Regions from separate parts of the Ureibacillus endophyticus genome, predicted to be linked through region 3. Evidence: riboswitches for the same ligand, from Rfam matches in the RefSeq annotation. Region 3 holds a riboswitch; each other region holds the start of a gene.
What was found. Region 3 has a riboswitch for lysine ahead of NKR20_RS07945 (transporter substrate-binding domain-containing protein). Riboswitches for the same ligand answer to the same signal wherever they lie in the genome.
Positions count from the first base shown of each region.

Region 1: it holds a riboswitch for lysine, as region 3 does, so the genes downstream of both, dapA (4-hydroxy-tetrahydrodipicolinate synthase) here and NKR20_RS07945 (transporter substrate-binding domain-containing protein) in region 3, are expected to answer to the same signal.
Region 2: it holds a riboswitch for lysine, as region 3 does, so the genes downstream of both, NKR20_RS12155 (aspartate kinase) here and NKR20_RS07945 (transporter substrate-binding domain-containing protein) in region 3, are expected to answer to the same signal.

Region 1 is NZ_JAMYWW010000001.1:3,065,015-3,070,659, reverse strand. Features, by position in the region: gene NKR20_RS15240 (sodium:solute symporter family protein) at 1-119, shown strand, start outside; gene NKR20_RS15235 (DUF2935 domain-containing protein) at 228-998, shown strand; gene dapA (4-hydroxy-tetrahydrodipicolinate synthase) at 1,034-1,918, opposite strand; lysine riboswitch at 2,037-2,219, opposite strand; gene NKR20_RS15225 (alpha/beta-type small acid-soluble spore protein) at 2,431-2,634, shown strand; gene NKR20_RS15220 (bifunctional 2',3'-cyclic-nucleotide 2'-phosphodiesterase/3'-nucleotidase) at 2,868-5,228, shown strand; gene NKR20_RS15215 (hypothetical protein) at 5,254-5,613, opposite strand.
Region 2 is NZ_JAMYWW010000001.1:2,468,037-2,473,681, reverse strand. Features, by position in the region: gene NKR20_RS12170 (electron transfer flavoprotein subunit alpha/FixB family protein) at 1-45, shown strand, start outside; gene trxA (thioredoxin) at 204-518, shown strand; gene uvrC (excinuclease ABC subunit UvrC) at 720-2,510, shown strand; lysine riboswitch at 2,543-2,725, shown strand; gene NKR20_RS12155 (aspartate kinase) at 2,836-4,059, shown strand; gene NKR20_RS12150 (YslB family protein) at 4,128-4,544, opposite strand; gene NKR20_RS12145 (succinate dehydrogenase cytochrome b558 subunit) at 4,821-5,435, shown strand; gene sdhA (succinate dehydrogenase flavoprotein subunit) at 5,491-5,645, shown strand, end outside.
Region 3 is NZ_JAMYWW010000001.1:1,636,120-1,641,764, forward strand. Features, by position in the region: gene NKR20_RS07935 (2-oxoglutarate dehydrogenase E1 component) at 1-1,707, shown strand, start outside; gene odhB (2-oxoglutarate dehydrogenase complex dihydrolipoyllysine-residue succinyltransferase) at 1,807-3,066, shown strand; lysine riboswitch at 3,275-3,459, shown strand; gene NKR20_RS07945 (transporter substrate-binding domain-containing protein) at 3,568-4,425, shown strand; gene NKR20_RS07950 (amino acid ABC transporter permease) at 4,610-5,341, shown strand; gene NKR20_RS07955 (amino acid ABC transporter ATP-binding protein) at 5,362-5,645, shown strand, end outside.

The sequences.
Region 1 (5,645 bases), 1.4 Mb from region 3:
GGGGAATCTCACTTTCAACAATATTATTTATTGTAGTGAGTTTAATGACAAAAGCTCCTGAAGCAAAAGCAAATGAATTTTTAAAAAGTGTCAAAATCGAATTGAATAAGTTTAAATAATAGTAGCCCGGAAATCTTGTGTAGATTTTCGGGCTTTGTAAATATCAATTAATAAAACGAAATACTGTGGAATAAAGTGAAAGAAAAGTGTGATAAGGGGTTGAATTAGTGTCCGATTACTTAAGAAGTGCCGTATTTGAACATTCCTTTTGGCTACATGTGTTAAGTGACCATAGTCGTTTTATTTATGACTCGCTATATCCTTCAGAAAAAGATGATATTTCAAAAGCGGTTTACTTCATTAAGAATTTTGATCAACTCCGTAGACAAGTAGACTCTCAAAATGAATCAACTATCGAGAACTTTACAAGAGATGTGGAAAAACTTGTAGCTGAACTAAAACAATTTAAGCTGTCCCTTATTAAACGTCATTTGCTTGGTCAAATGAATATCCATTTATCTCCTACTTTTATGAATCATATGGTGAATGAGTTAGAGGAATATCAGCTAATTTTAAGTTATTTAAAAGTTAAAAAAGTGCCGCCTATTTTTCATGAATTACATCATCATTTAGTATGGCTAGTTGATGCTGCTGGTCATGCTGGGGCAATTAATGATCAACTCGATGGTGTTGAAAAAAGGTTAAAGGAAAAAAGTTATGAATTTACGAAACAATTTGAACAATTTTATTTAAAAGCGGTTGAGTTAACCGGATATTTGCGTAGTAATGTGAAGAGATTCCCCGCATTAAAAAAATTTAATCATGATGTGGAAGTGGAAATGGGCTTATTTAAAACCTTTTTAAACGAGCTTAAGGAAATGGAATTGAGCGCTGAAATTCTTGGAACATTTACAGCTTCCATGGCAGATCATATGGCAAGGGAAGAACAATATTACTTAACGAAATTAATGCAATCATCAAATGCAAAAGCCAAATAATAAAAGCGTCTCACTCGCTGAGACGCTTTTGCTATTTACGCATTTACTGTTTCAATTGTATTTAAAACTTTTTGAAGATTGTTTAATTCTTCGTTGTTTAGTGGAATCATTGGTAAACGAACGCCACCAACATTCACTCCATTTAGGTTTAATGCAGCTTTTACTGATGTTGGGTTTGGTGTAGCAAATAATACTTTCATAACTGGTAATAGTCTGCGGTGATCACGTGCTGCTTCTTGTAAATTACCACTTAAGAATTTTTGAATCATTGATTGCATTTCATTACCAATAATATGAGATGCAACTGAGATTACACCAGCTCCACCGATTGAAAGTGCTGGAATCGTTAAACCATCATCACCACTATATAATGTGAAATGTTCTGGTGTTTTTTCAATAATCTCTGCCATTGCATCTAAATTACCGCTTGCTTCTTTAATCGCTACGATATTTTTAATTTCTGATAGTCGAACAACTGTATCAACAGAAATGTTAACGACACTACGACCTGGAACGTTATATAAAATAATAGGCAATACAGTACTTTCAGCGATTGCTTTGAAGTGTTGATATAATCCTTCTTGCGATGGCTTGTTATAGTATGGAGCAACAAGCATAACCGCATCAACTCCTGCACTTTCAGCAGCTCTTGTTAGTTCAATTGATGCTTTTGTGTTGTACGAACCAGTACCAGCAATAACAGGAATTCGACCATTCACTACTTTTACTGCGAAATTAAATAGTTGAACTTTTTCTTCTTCGCTTAATGTTGGTGACTCACCAGTTGTACCTGATACGACTAATCCATCAGTACCGTTTGCAATTAAATAATTAATTAAGTTTTCAGTTGCCTGCCAATCAATTTCACCATTTTGATCAAAAGGAGTTACCATAGCAGTTAAAATTTTTCCGAAATTCATTCTTCTCCACATCCTCATCATTTTTATAATCGAATAGAGGGAGAAGGGCGTTAATGTATAAACGCAAAAAAGCAATAACGAGGACTCGTTATTGCTTAGAAATAAAAATCATTTCCTTGCGTAAGATAGCCCTCCATATAGTAAAACCTATATGACAGTTCTGCATTTATTCAACAACAGAACCAGCTTCAAGATTAAATGAGCATCTTGTAGCTTCGGCAAATTCCCCTTTCGACAATTGTCAACGGACCTCATTCTCCTCGAATTGTGTACTAATGGTCTTTGCGCCTCTATCCTTACTTCAAAAGTTTTGAAATAAGAAAATATATAATTATCAATTAGTGTACATCCTTTTATAGTGGAATGCAACACCTTTTCTAAATTTATAAAAAAATTAGCAAATTCAAACTATTTAACGATTATACGAGGGAAATTGATACTTTACAGGTACTATTAACTCTGTATTAAAACATTCAAGGTGAACAATCTAAAGGCATAAGGAGGTGAAAGAAATGGCTGACCGTAGTTCAAATAAGTTACAAGTACCTGGAGCACAGGCGGCAGTTGATCAAATGAAATACGAAATTGCTCGCGAATTTGGTGTAAACCTTGGACCAGAGGATGCTTCTCGTGCGAATGGTTCAGTTGGTGGAGAAATTACAAAACGCCTTGTGCAAATGGCTGAAGCACAATTAAGAGGTCGTTCAGGACAATAAAAATATAAAATGACTAAGGGCTAATTCAAACAACTATTTTTTGTGTCAGCCTTTAGTCTTTTATTTAGTTTATTAACTATTTGTTCATTAATCATTATTATCTTAGTACTATCTATTAATACAGTTAGCTATTATTATTTTTTCCCAGAAATGCAAATTACTATATTTAAATTCCTTTCTTTGGTAGAATTGTTTTGCTTGAAAATTCTATAAAAAGAAGGGAATGGAGTGAGATGTGGAAAAAGTTAACTGCTTCTGCACTTTTGTTATCGCTTGCAGCTACGAATATTGCACATGTTGAACCTACAAGCGCAGCAGTAGATATAAATGAAGTAACACGCGGGGAATATGTAAAAAAAGTAATTGAAACAATGGGATTAGAGCTAGGTACTGGAAAAACAGTGAAATTTGAAGATGTACCGGACTCTTTAAAACCTTATATTGAAAAAGCAATCGAATTAAAGTTAGTGTCAGGAAAAACGGAAACACAATTTGCTCCAGATGACAAGATTACGCGAGAAGAGGCAATTGTCATTGTTGCAAATGCGCTACAAAAGGATAGCGACTATTCTGAAGCAGTTTTAAATAAATTTAAAGATAGTAAAGAAATACAAAAAGATAACCGTGATGAAGTTGCAAAAGCTGTTTCATTAGGTATTTTAAAAGGTTATGGAGATCAGACATTAAAACCAACAAATGTTTTATCATATAGACATATGAATACTATTTTAGAACGTTTCTTAAAGGAATATTCACCAGTGGAAGCAAATACAACTGTGTCTTTAAGAATTTTAGGAACATCGGATATTCATACGAATATTATGAACTATGACTATTACAAAGATACTGAATCTAATAGTTTAGGTTTAGTAAAGACAGCTACACTAATTAAAAAAGCACGAGAAGAAAATCAAAATACATTGTTATTTGATAATGGAGATTCTATACAAGGTACTCCACTTGGGTCATATAAACAAGCTGTAGCTGTACTTAAAGACGGGGAAGAACACCCATCGATTACTGCTATGGAATTGTTAGACTATGATGGTTCTACATTTGGGAACCATGAATTTAATTATGGATTAGATTATTTAGATGAAGTACTAGATGATGCAGATTTCCCTTATGTAAATGCAAACATTAAAGATGCAACTACTGGTGAGAATCTGTATACACCTTATGTATTGATAGATAAAGAAGTTGTTGATTCACAAGGAAATAAAACAACGATTAAAGTGGGAGTAACTGGTATTGTACCACCACAAATATTAAATTGGGATAAGTCTCATCTTGAAGGTAAAATTGTTGTAGACGATTCAGTACAAGCTGTTGAGAAGGTAGTACCCGTTATGGAAAAAGAAGGAGCAGATGTAATCGTTGTTCTTTCACATTCAGGATTAGGGGATACTACTCATGAAGTAGGGGAAGAAGACGTGACGTATCTACTGACAAAAGTAGAAGGTGTAGATGCCATCATTACTGGTCATGCTCATCAAGTATTCCCAGGACAAGTGGACGAGTCATTAACAGGCGTTGATTTAGAGCAAGGAACAATCAACGGTGTACCTGTTGTCATGCCAGGTAAATATGGCAGTCATTTAGGTGTGATAGATTTAACGCTTGAACAAAAAGGTGAAGAATGGGAAGTTGTTAACTCTAAAGCCGAAGTACGTAAAATTGCAGAAGATGCATCTGATGTGGATAAGGAAGTAGCTGCAGTTGTAAAAGAAGCCCATGAAGGAACAATTGAATATGTTCGACAAGCAGTAGGTAACACAACTGCAGATATTCATAGTTACTTCTCACAAGTTCAAGACGATCCATCTATTCAAATTGTGACAAATGCACAAACAGAATATGTTAAAGAAAAAATAAAAGGTACAAAATTCGAAAACTTACCTGTACTTTCAGCAGGAGCTCCATTTAAAGCAGGTACTCGTAGCGATCCTGACTATTACACATTTGTTCCAAAAGGTGAGTTAGCAATTAAAAACGTGGCTGATTTATATTTATATGATAATACTGTAGCAATTATTAAGGTTACAGGCGCAGACGTGAAAGAATGGTTGGAAATGTCTGCAGGTCAGTTTAATCAAATTGATCCATCGAAAACGGAAGAACAACAACTAATTAATACAGATTTCCGTTCTTACAATTATGATGTGATTGATGGTGTAACGTATGAAATTGACGTAACACAACCTGCAAAATATGATGCAAATGGTAAACTTGTAAATGAAAAAGCAGAACGTATTGTTAATTTACAATATGATGGTAAACCAATTGACTTAACACAAGAATTTATCGTGGCAACAAATAATTACCGTGCAAATGGAACGTTCCCAGGTGTACGTAATGCATCTTATGTTGAAATTTACCCAGATGAAAATCGTCAAGCAATCATTGACTATATCATTGCGAATAAGACAATTGATCCTACTGCTGATGGTAATTGGAAGTTTTCTGAGCTACCAAAAGAGGCAAATATTGTATTTGAAACTTCTAAGAAAGCAGTGGATGTAATTCCTCAGAATAGTAATATTCAATACATCGGTGAGGGTACTGATGGCTTTGGTAAATATTCAATAAAATAAACTCATTTTAAAGCTCTACATAAATTTACTTATGTAGAGTTTTTTGATTGGTGTTTTTCATTTTTTGTATTTCTTTCATTAAATAATTTACTTGCATTTCTAATTCTTTTATTCGAGCTTCCTCAGATGTTTTAACAGAACCGTCCTTAGAAGCGTTATTATAATTTTGATACTCTTCCCGTTGAAGTTCTTCAAGCGCAAGGTAGGAAGCGTAAAATTCGATTATCCCTCCAATTAGAGAGAGAGCACCTCCAAATGCACCTAGCTTAGCAATAAATAATTCGTTTTTACTAGAGGTATCTTCACCTTCAATATCTGTGATTGGGTTATTTACAATAGGGCGTTGATTAGGCGGAATGATAATAGGTCGATTTTGAAATTGCACGGTTCCCCTCCTCTATTGCCATTCTCTCTGTA
Region 2 (5,645 bases), 830 kb from region 3:
CCATTATTAATCGAAGAATTTAAAGCATTAAAAGTTAATTCATAATTGATTTGGTGAACTGCAATTCTTAATAGGATTGCAGTTTTTTCTAGCGTAATAAAGCTTCTTAAATTCGACATAATACTACAGTAAGCAAAATATTATTTTTTCTCTGGTAAATCATGCTATACTACATTTGATGTTAGAATAAGGAGGCTATTTATATGGCAATTACACACGCAACAGATCAAGATTTCGCTCAACAAATCGAAAAAGGTTTAGTATTAGTAGACTTCTGGGCTACATGGTGTGGACCTTGTAAAATGATCGCACCTGTTTTAGAAGAGCTTGATGCTGAAATGGGAGAAGAAGTAAAAATCGTCAAATTAGACGTTGATAATAACCAAGCAACTGCTGCTGAATATCAAGTAATGTCAATTCCGACTTTATTATTATTCAAAGATGGTCAACAAGTTGCAAAAACTGTTGGATTCCAACCAAAAGAAGCATTAGCTGAATTCATTAACAACAATAAATAATTCTACTAATCAAGGGCTGTGTCAAAAGTCAAATGACTTTTAACACAGCCTTTCTTTATTATTTGCTTTTGACCTGGATTTATTTGCTTATTTGGCTAAAATATTTGCTCTTCAAAGTAATTAATTTGCTTATCTTTTCTCTCGCTTTTGTCTTCACCTAAATTTTATAATAAAGATATCGAAAAATTAAAGGTGATAAGTATGAATGAAAACATTCAATATAAATTGGCAATCTTACCGGATGAACCTGGTTGTTATTTAATGAAAGATCGTCAAGGAACAATTATTTATGTTGGAAAAGCGAAAGTCTTAAAAAATCGTGTTCGTTCTTACTTTACCGGTACGCATGATGGAAAGACCCAACGCTTAGTTAGTGAAATCGAGGACTTTGAATATATCGTCACATCTAGTAATTTAGAAGCACTAATGTTGGAGCTAAACTTAATTAAACTGCATGATCCAAAATACAATATTATGCTAAAAGACGATAAAACTTATCCTTATATAAAGATTACAAATGAAAAATATCCGCGCATACTAACAACTCGAAAAGTTAAAAAAGACAAAGCAAAATATTTTGGGCCATATCCAAATGCATTCGCTGCCAATGAAACAAGAAAATTGTTAGACCGAATTTATCCTCTCCGAAAATGTTCAAAACTACCTGATCGAGTATGTTTATATTATCATCTCGGACAATGTTTAGCTCCTTGTGTAAAGGAAATAGAGCCAATTGTTTATGAGGAAATGATTGAAGAAATTTCTAAATTTTTAAGTGGTGGCTATGAAGAAGTTAAAGACAATCTGCAAAAGAAAATGCTAGATGCAGCAGAAAATCTGGAATTCGAACGAGCAAAAGAATACCGAGATCAAATTGCTCATATCGAAACGATTATGCAAAAGCAAAAGATTGTCTCTAAAGATTTATCCAATCGAGATGTTTTCGGCTATGCCGTTGAAAAAGGATGGATGTGTGTACAAGTATTTTTTGTACGACAAGGTAAACTAATTGAAAGAGATGTGTCAATTTTTCCAATACATCAAGATCCAGAAGAAGAATTCCTAACATTTATCGGTCGTTTTTACGACATACCTGAACATATAAAACCAAAAGAAATTTTTATTCCAAGCAATATCGATGAAACTATTTTAGAAAAATTGTTAGATGTTAAAGTAATCATTCCTAAAAGGGGACAGAAAAAGGAATTAGTGGACTTGGCGATGAAAAACGCACAAATTGCTTTACATGAAAAATTTCAGCTAATTGAACGACAAGAAGAACGTACTGTAGGCGCATGTGAGGAATTAGGTTTAGCCATGAATATTGCACCACCACTTAGAATTGAAGCCTTTGATAATAGTCACATGCATGGAGCCGATGCAGTATCCGCAATGGTTGTATTTATAGACGGAAAACCTGCTAAAAAGGAATACCGAAAATATAAACTTCGAGAAGCGGCAAAACACGATGATTATGGTGCAATGCAGGAAGTAATTCGCCGTAGATACACGAGAGTTTTAAAAGAAAATTTACCTTTACCAGATTTAATCATCATCGATGGTGGAAAAGGGCAAATGGAAGTTGCTAGAGAAGTAGTGGAGGATGAACTCGGACTTTACATACCGATTGCTGGTTTGGCAAAGGATGAAAAACATAACACCTCCCAGCTACTATTCGGTGATCCACCTGTTCCAATTGAAATGAAACGAACAAGCGATGGCTTCTACTTACTCCAAAGAATTCAGGATGAAGTACACCGTTTTGCAATTACGTTTTTACGTCAACAACATCAAACGAATGCAATACAATCAGTCTTAGATCAAATTGAAGGAATAGGACCAAAACGAAAGCAACAATTATTAAAACATTTTGGATCAATCAAAAAAATAAAAGAATCTACTGTGGAACAATTAATGGAAGCAAACATACCTAGTAAAACTGCCAATGCAATATACCAATATTTCCATAAAGATACATTGCCAAAGGAATAATTGTATGATATTGTAAGCACAAGAAAATTTAATAGAATGGTAGAGGTGCAAGGTTCAATAGTAACTTGTTGAAGGATGAACAATTCCAATGAAGACTTGCGAAAGGGTAACTTGCCGAAGCGGTGAACAAATTGTTCGGTTTACTTGCTGGTTTTGCATTGAATAAATGTAAGACTGTCAGAATCTAAAAATGATTCTGGAGGGCTATCTCAGTTCATATACTTTCTTGCATTATGTATGGTGGGGCAGCTTTTCACGATAAGTGAGAGGTTGCCCTTTTTTATAGAAAACCAATTAAGTTCTTCGTATAAAGGAGAGGGTACAAATGGTTAGCATCGTAATAAAAATTGATAGCACCTCACTATCATCAACTGAAAAAATAGAACAAATCGCAAAACGAATTATTGATGAAAAGAAAAGAGGACGCAATGTAATTGTGGTCGTTCCAAATATGGAGTTATTGGAAGATAAAAATTATCAAATTGTAAATCTCCTATCAGACAAACCATCAAAACGAGAGTTGCATGTAATTGAATCGACCAACGCACAAATTGCTAGTAGCCTTTTAGCAATCGCAATACAGAAAAAAGGATTTAAAGCTATTTCATTAACAGGATGGCAAGCGGGGATTGAAACAATTGAAAACAATGATAGTGTTCTAATAAACAATATCAATGGTGAACGAATTATTGACCGCCTCAAAAAAGGAGAAATCGTTATTGTTGCAGGCTCACAAGGTGTTGATAACAGGAATAATATCTTAACACTTGGTGATGGCGGGGCAGATACAACTGCAGTAGCGATTGGAGTTGCGCTAAAGGCTGAGCATATTGAAATCTTTACTGCTCAAGATGGAATTTATACAGCAGATCCAGCAGTTGTAAAAGGTGCAAGAAGGTTAAAACAAATCACTTATGATGAAATGTTAGAATTAGCACATTTAGGTTCTCAAACTGTACATCCAAGAGCAGTTGAATTAGCAAAAATTTATGAAATACCATTAGTAGTTCGTTCAAGTACGGAAGCTCAAGGAACATTGATTAAAGGAGAGGTTGACATGGAAAAAAACCTAGTTGTTAGAGGCGTTGCATATGAGGCAGAAATTATTCGTTTAACGGTAGGATACGATTCGTATGAAAATTCTTCGTTAGCAAATATTTTTTCAACTCTAGCCAATAACAATATCGATGTCGACATTATTGTACAAGCAGTAATAGATGGAGTAAAACCGACTGTTTCCTTCTCTATAGATAAAGAGGATTTTGCTGAAGCAATTAAAGTACTTGAAAAAAATAAACCGGAATTAGGATTTAGCTTTGCGGATTTTGAAGTTGGGTTATCAAAAGTCTCAATCGTTGGGGCAGGCATGGTTTCAAATCCTGGAGTAGCTGCTCGTATGTTTGATCGATTACGTAAGGAAAATATTCTAGTAAAAATGGTAAGTACATCAGAAATAAAAGTATCAGTTGTCGTACCACAAGATGATATGGTTAAAGCAGCAAATGCTTTACACGATGAATTTAATTTAATAGAGGAAATTGTAAAGTAGAAATAAAAAGGTGTTTTCGATTTTCGAAAACACCTTTTCTTCTATATTAATATGGAAGAAATTTATTCTTAACCTATTTTTTCCTTGTTGTCCCATTTTACTGTAAATACAATTTGATTTTGTTTTTCTCTTTTTTCATCATAGCATTCCGTAATACAGCCTTGAATTGATTGTATCTGTTCAGCAATAAAACCTGCTTCTAGTCGGAATGTTCGATTTTCTAAGTTAAACAAATCTGCTTCATTTGACAAAGTGAGGATATAACCATCTTTTTCTTCCTTTTCAACTAAGAGAGTACCCCATCCTGCATCCTGAAAGAATGAGGTAATGAGTTGAAGATCAGTACATGGAAATTTACGTGCTAAATCTTTTCCAGCCCAGTAGAGAACATCCTTTTCATGTTTTCCCAAAATAGTAGGAAGTATGTAATCTCTAATAATTTCGTAACCAAATGCAGGAACTGTTTTATCGTGAATTGATGTCATCTAAAATTCCTTCTTTCATGAATTTAATTATTTTTTTAGGGTATTTTAGGAAAAGTAAGTTTTTTTCAGAATATTTATGGCTTGTCTTAGAAAAAATATTCCATTTTCGGTCGATTAAAAAATTCCAAGTAACCTTGACGGTGTTGGTTTCTGAGAGTACAATGGACATGTCATAATATTGTACCATGATGAAATACACAGTCAATGATTGAACGTTTACAAAATAGTGACGTTATATTGGCTACTGTATTTAAAGTACTAAGGGGGGTAACAGTCTTGTCGAAAAATCGAGAGTTCTACTGGCGACGCTTACATTCACTACTAGGTATTATTCCTGTAGGTCTGTTCTTAGTGTTCCACTTATCGCTGAACTTCACTGCTACGGGTGGTGAAGAAAACTACAACAATGCTACAGGAATGATGGACTTAATTCCACACTGGCTATTGTTAATTGTTGAATGGGTAGTAATCTACATACCAATTTTATTCCATGGTCTGTATGGTATCTTTATTGCCTTTACTGCCACACACAACGTGAAACGCTTCGGTACATTCCGTAACTGGATGTTCGCAATTCAACGTTTCACAGGAGTATTCCTTGTTATTTTCATCGCTTGGCACATTTTCCAAACTCGTGTTCAAAAAGCGCTAGGTGCTGAAGTTGAATTCAGTATGATGGAAGAAATCGTTGCTAATCCATGGATGTTAGCATTCTACATCGTGGGTATTGTATCAGCTACTTTCCACTTATCTAACGGTATTTGGGCATTCTTAGTAAGCTGGGGTATTACTCAATCACCGAAATCTCAAAAAGTGGCTTCATATGTTACAATGGTATTCTTCGTACTATTAAGTATCGTTGGGGTTGCTGCAATTTTAGCATTCGTGTAATTACAAAATAGAACATCAGATAGTTCTTAGCAAAAATGAGGAGTGAGGAATAATCATGGCGAAAAGCAAAATCATCGTCGTAGGTGGCGGTTTAGCCGGCTTAATGGCTACGATGAAAGCTGCTGAAGAAGGCACTGAAGTTGAATTATTCTCATTAGTACCCGTTAAACGTTCACACTCTGTTTGTGCGCAAGGCGGTATTAATGGTGC
Region 3 (5,645 bases):
GAAGTATTCAACTATGCACGAACTAAAGGTTTCTCTACTGGTGGTTCAATCCATATCATTTCAAACAACATGATTGGATTCACAACTGAACATTATGATTCACGTTCAACTTTATATTCTTCAGACGTTGCAAAAGGATACGACATTCCAGTTATCCACGTGAACGCTGATGAACCAGAAGCAGTAGTAGAAGTAGCTCACTTAGCATTCGAATACCGCCAAATCTTTGGCAAAGATATTTTAATAGACTTAATTGGTTACCGTCGTTTCGGTCATAATGAAACAGATGACCCAACAGTAACAAACCCATTAACATACTTAATCGTTTCAAAACATCCAACAGTACGTGCGCTATACGGACAAAAATTAGTTCAAGAAGGCATCGTAACTGAAGATGAAGTGAAAAAACTTGATACAGAAATTTATGCAGAAATGCAAAAATCTTATGACCATGTAAAAGAAGTTGGTGCTGAAAAAGGTCACCATGCACACGTTGAAATGCCTGAAGCTGTGAAAAACGGTTACCCTGAATTAGAAACAGGAGTGGCAAAAGAAGAATTAAAACAAATCAATGATGAACTTCTTGCATGGCCAGCAGACTTCGAACCACAAAACAAATTAGCAAAAATCTTAAAGAAACGTGTAGAAGCATTAGAAACGGATAAAATCGATTGGGGTCATGCTGAAACTTTAGCATTTGCTACAATCTTACGTGAAGGTAACCCTATCCGTATGACAGGTCAAGATGCGCAACGTGGTACATTCTCACAACGCCATTTAGTTCTACATGATAAAAACAATGGTGCAGAATATACACCACTTCACCATATTTCTGGTTCAAATGCGTCATTCTCAGTGTTTAACTCACCATTAACAGAAGCTGCTATCGTAGGCTATGAATATGGTTACAACTTAGAAAATGACAAAGCCTTAACTATTTGGGAAGCACAATTCGGTGACTTTGCAAACATGGCTCAAATTATGTTCGACAACTTCATCTCTTCTGCTCGCTCAAAATGGGGACAAAAATCAGGTTTAGTTCTATTATTACCAAATGGTATGGAAGGACAGGGACCAGAACACTCTTCAGCACGTATTGAACGTTACTTACAATTATGCGCTGAAAATAACTGGACTGTAGCAAACTGCTCAAATGCAGGAAACTACTACCACTTATTACGCCGTCAAGCAAAAATGCTTGGTACAGAAGGTGTTCGTCCATTAGTAGTAACTTCACCAAAATCATTACTTCGTCATCCATTAGCTGCTGCATCATTAGAACAACTTGCAACAGGTAAATTTGAAGAAGTAATTGAACAACCAGGTTTAGGTAATAACCCAGAAAAAGTAGAACGCATTTTACTTGCATCTGGTAAAGTAACAATTGATTTAGCTGATCGTGTACAAAATGGAGAAGGATATGATAACCTTCATATTGTTCGTGTAGAACAACTTTATCCATTCCCAGCACAAAAATTATCTGATATCATTGCGAAATTCCCTAACGCAAAAGAAATCGTTTGGGTACAAGAAGAACCGAAAAACCAAGGTCCATGGAAATATGTACTAGAATATTTATTAGACCTTGCAGAAGGTAAAAAAGTGAAATATGTTGGACGTCCAGAAATGTCTTCTACTTCTGAGGGAGATATGGATTCACATAAAGAAGCTCAAGCAAAAGTTATTGACGAAGCTCTTGCAAAATAATTTATTACACATTTCAATCATTTATAGAGGATAACTACCTAAAGGGTAGTAAGGTCATGTGGGAGTATTCCCACATGATAACTAAAGGAGGATATTAAAGTGGCTGAAATTAAAGTCCCTGAACTAGCAGAATCGATTACAGAAGGTACAATTGCACAGTGGGTTAAAAAAGTTGGAGACCGTGTTGAGAAAGGTGAATTTATCGTTGAATTAGAAACAGATAAAGTAAACGCTGAAATCATTTCAGAAGAAGCAGGCGTATTAACACAAATTCTAGCTGAAGAAGGCGATACTGTACTAGTTGGCCAAGTAATCGCAGTGGTAGAAGCTGGGGAAGGAGCAGCACCAGCGCCAGCAGCACCTGCAGCTGAACCAAAAGCAGAAGCAGCTCCGGCACCTGCTGCAGCTCAAACTACTCCTGCACCAGCAGTTGAAGAAGAAACTTCAAATGAACGCGTTGTAGCATCTCCTGCAGCTCGTAAATTAGCTCGTGAAAAAGGAATCGACCTTAGCGCAATCTCTCCAGTAGATCCACAAGGTCGTGTGCGTGTACAAGACGTGGCAGCGCATGGTACAGCACCAGCTGTAGCTCCAGTAGCAGCACCTACACCAGTTGCGACTACAGGTGGCCCAGTTGTATTCACACCAGCAGCTAATTCTGACCGTGTAACAATTGAAAAAATGAGCCGTCGTCGTCAAACAATTGCAAAACGTTTATTAGAAGTTAAACAATCAACTGCAATGTTAACTACATTCAACGAAATTGACATGACTAACATCATGGCACTTCGTAAACGTAAACAAGAAGAGTTCGTGAAAGCTAACGACATCAAACTTGGTTTCATGTCATTCTTCACAAAAGCTGTTGTGGCGGCACTTAAAAAATATCCATACGTTAACGCTCAAATCGTTGGCGATGAAATTCACTTAAATAACTTCTTTGATATCGGTATCGCTGTATCAACTGAAGAAGGTTTAGTAGTACCAGTTGTACGTGATGCAAACAGCAAAAACTTCGCTGAAATCGAAAAAGATATCGCGAACTTAGCGAAAAAAGCTCGTGAGAAAAAATTAGGCTTAAATGACATGGCTGGTGGATCATTCACAATCACAAACGGTGGTGTATTCGGTTCATTAATGTCAACACCAATCATGAACGGTACTCAAGCTGGTATTTTAGGTATGCACTCAATTGTTAACCGCCCAGTTGCTGTAAATGGTGAAGTTCAAATCCGTCCAATGATGTACGTAGCACTTTCTTACGATCACCGTATCATCGACGGAAAAGATTCAGTAGGATTCTTAAAAACAGTTAAAGAATTAATCGAAAATCCAGAAGATTTATTATTAAATTCTTAATATAACATTTACTAGCGGATTGTATTATCCGCTAGTTTTTTACTGTACCTTAAGAAATATAAATATTCAGATAAAAATAGTTGGGAAGTATTATTTAATTAACACCATTTAGATAGTAATTTCCTATTATCAGAAAAATGAATATTGACATTATAATATTCATATAGTAACATTTTAATAGAAATTTAATATTAAAACCTCACGTTACATGTGGGGTAGAGGCGCGATATTTATTAGTTCCTTTTGGAGTGTAGAGCAACGATGAATAGAGGAAGAAGGAAATATTGCCGAAGTATGTCAGTAGGCTCACTACTTTCATACTGGGTCTGCAGTGAATAACTGCAGGACTGTCTCAGCTGGTCTCCCAACCAACTGAGGGGTGCTATCTCAATCGGGACGTTTAGAGGATTTAGGCTATTAGAGAAATAGACGACCTGAGTTCATCTTAGGTCGTTTTTTATTCTTTAAATGCCCAAAAAAGTATGTAAAGGAGAGAGAACGATGTCTAGAAAATTCAAACTACTATTTGTATCATTGTTTGCAATTATGGTTTTAGCTGCTTGTGGTTCCTCTGACAAAGAAGACAACGCAACATCTTCTACTGATTCTGGATCTACTGAAGAAAAAGGAGTATTTAAAGTTGGTTTAGAAGCAGGTTACCCTCCATTTAACTGGACACAAAAAGATGATTCAAATGGTGCTGTAAAAATTGATGGTTCTGAAGAATATGCTGGCGGTTACGATGTAGAAATCGCTAAACGTGTTGCAGACGCTTTAGGAAAAGAATTAGTTATTGTTAAAACAGAATGGGACGGCTTATTACCAGCCCTTCAATCTAACGTTATCGATGCAATCATTGCAGGTATGAGTCCAACTGAAGAACGTAAAGCTGCAATCGATTTCACAGAAAACTACTATACAAGTGATTTTGTAATTGTAGTTAAAGCTGATGGAAAATATAAAGATGCTAAAACATTAGCAGACTTTGCTGGAGCAAAAATTACATCTCAATTAAACACTACTAACTATGCAGTTATTGACCAAATTCCTGATGTGAAAAAAGAAACTGCAATGGAAAGTTTCGCTCACATGCGTGTAGCTTTAGAATCTGGTGTAATTGATGGTTATGTTGCAGAACGTCCAGAAGCAATCTCTTCTACTTCAGCAAATTCGAACTTTGCTTTTGTTGAGTTAGAAGAAGGATTTGAAACAAAACCAGAAGATGTTTCTGTAGCAATCGGTCTTCGTAAAGGTGACGAAAACCTAGCTAAAATTAACGAAGCTTTATCAGAAATTTCTGAAGAAGAACGTCAAGAAATTATGGATAAAGCAATTTCAAACCAACCAGCTGCTAACTAATGCAGTTTGGGCTATCACTGGTCTACTACAGGCCAGTGATAACTTTTTACTGAGCAAGATACATATTTATAAGTTCAATCGTGTCTAGCTACAGGCGCTTGTCTTTGAGGCGAACGAGGAAAATGCTTTCGTTTTTGCCACGCAAACAAGAACGCCTTTTGCTTATCTAACTAGGAGGATATTTATGAGTTTTGATATAATACTCTCAATACTACAAGAGAATTGGCCAAGCTATTTACGCGGCGCCTATATGACGCTTCTAATTGCAGTAATTAGTACAATTATTGGTGCATTAATCGGATTATTTATCGGGGTAATGCATACGATTCCTCTTCGTAAGAAATCTGTTAAGTCCATTTTCTTAAAAATTATCAACTTCATCCTAACAGTTTACGTAGAAATCTTCCGTGGTACACCAATGATTGTACAGGCAATGGTAGTATTCTATGGTATTGCTGCTTATGGTTATGAAATGGATCGTTTTGTTGCAGCGGTTGTCGTTGTAGGATTAAATACAGGTGCTTATATGGCGGAATATGTACGTGGTGGTATTGTTTCGATTGATAAGGGACAATACGAAGCTGCTGAAGCAATCGGTATGGGTCATTTCCAAACAATGATTCACATTATTTTACCTCAAGTTTTCCGTAATATTTTACCAGCAACAGGGAACCAATTAATTATGAACATTAAAGACTCTGCTGTATTAAGTGTAATTAGTGTAACTGAATTATTCTTTACTACAAAATCAATCGCAGGTGCGAACTTCCGATTTGCAGAATCTTATTTAATCACATGTATCATGTACTTAATCATGACTTTTGTCGCTTCACGTATTTTACGTTACGTTGAAAAAAGAATGGACGGCCAAAATGCTTATCAAGTAGAACAACGTCGAGAAGAGCAAATGTACTAATCGCGTAAGGAGATCAAAAGATGGAAAAAGTTATTGAAATCAAACATCTGAATAAATCATTTGGCAACCATGAAGTGCTGCGCGATGTAAATTTCACAGTAAATAAAGGTGAAGTGGTTTGCTTAATTGGTTCTTCAGGATCAGGAAAATCAACGCTTTTACGTTGTATCAACCTATTGGAAACGCCAACTGGTGGAGAAATCATTTATAATGGTGAAAATATTTTAAACGACAAACATGACGTTAGAAAATACCGTACACACTTAGGAATGGTATTCCAACAATTTAACTTGTTCAACAATCA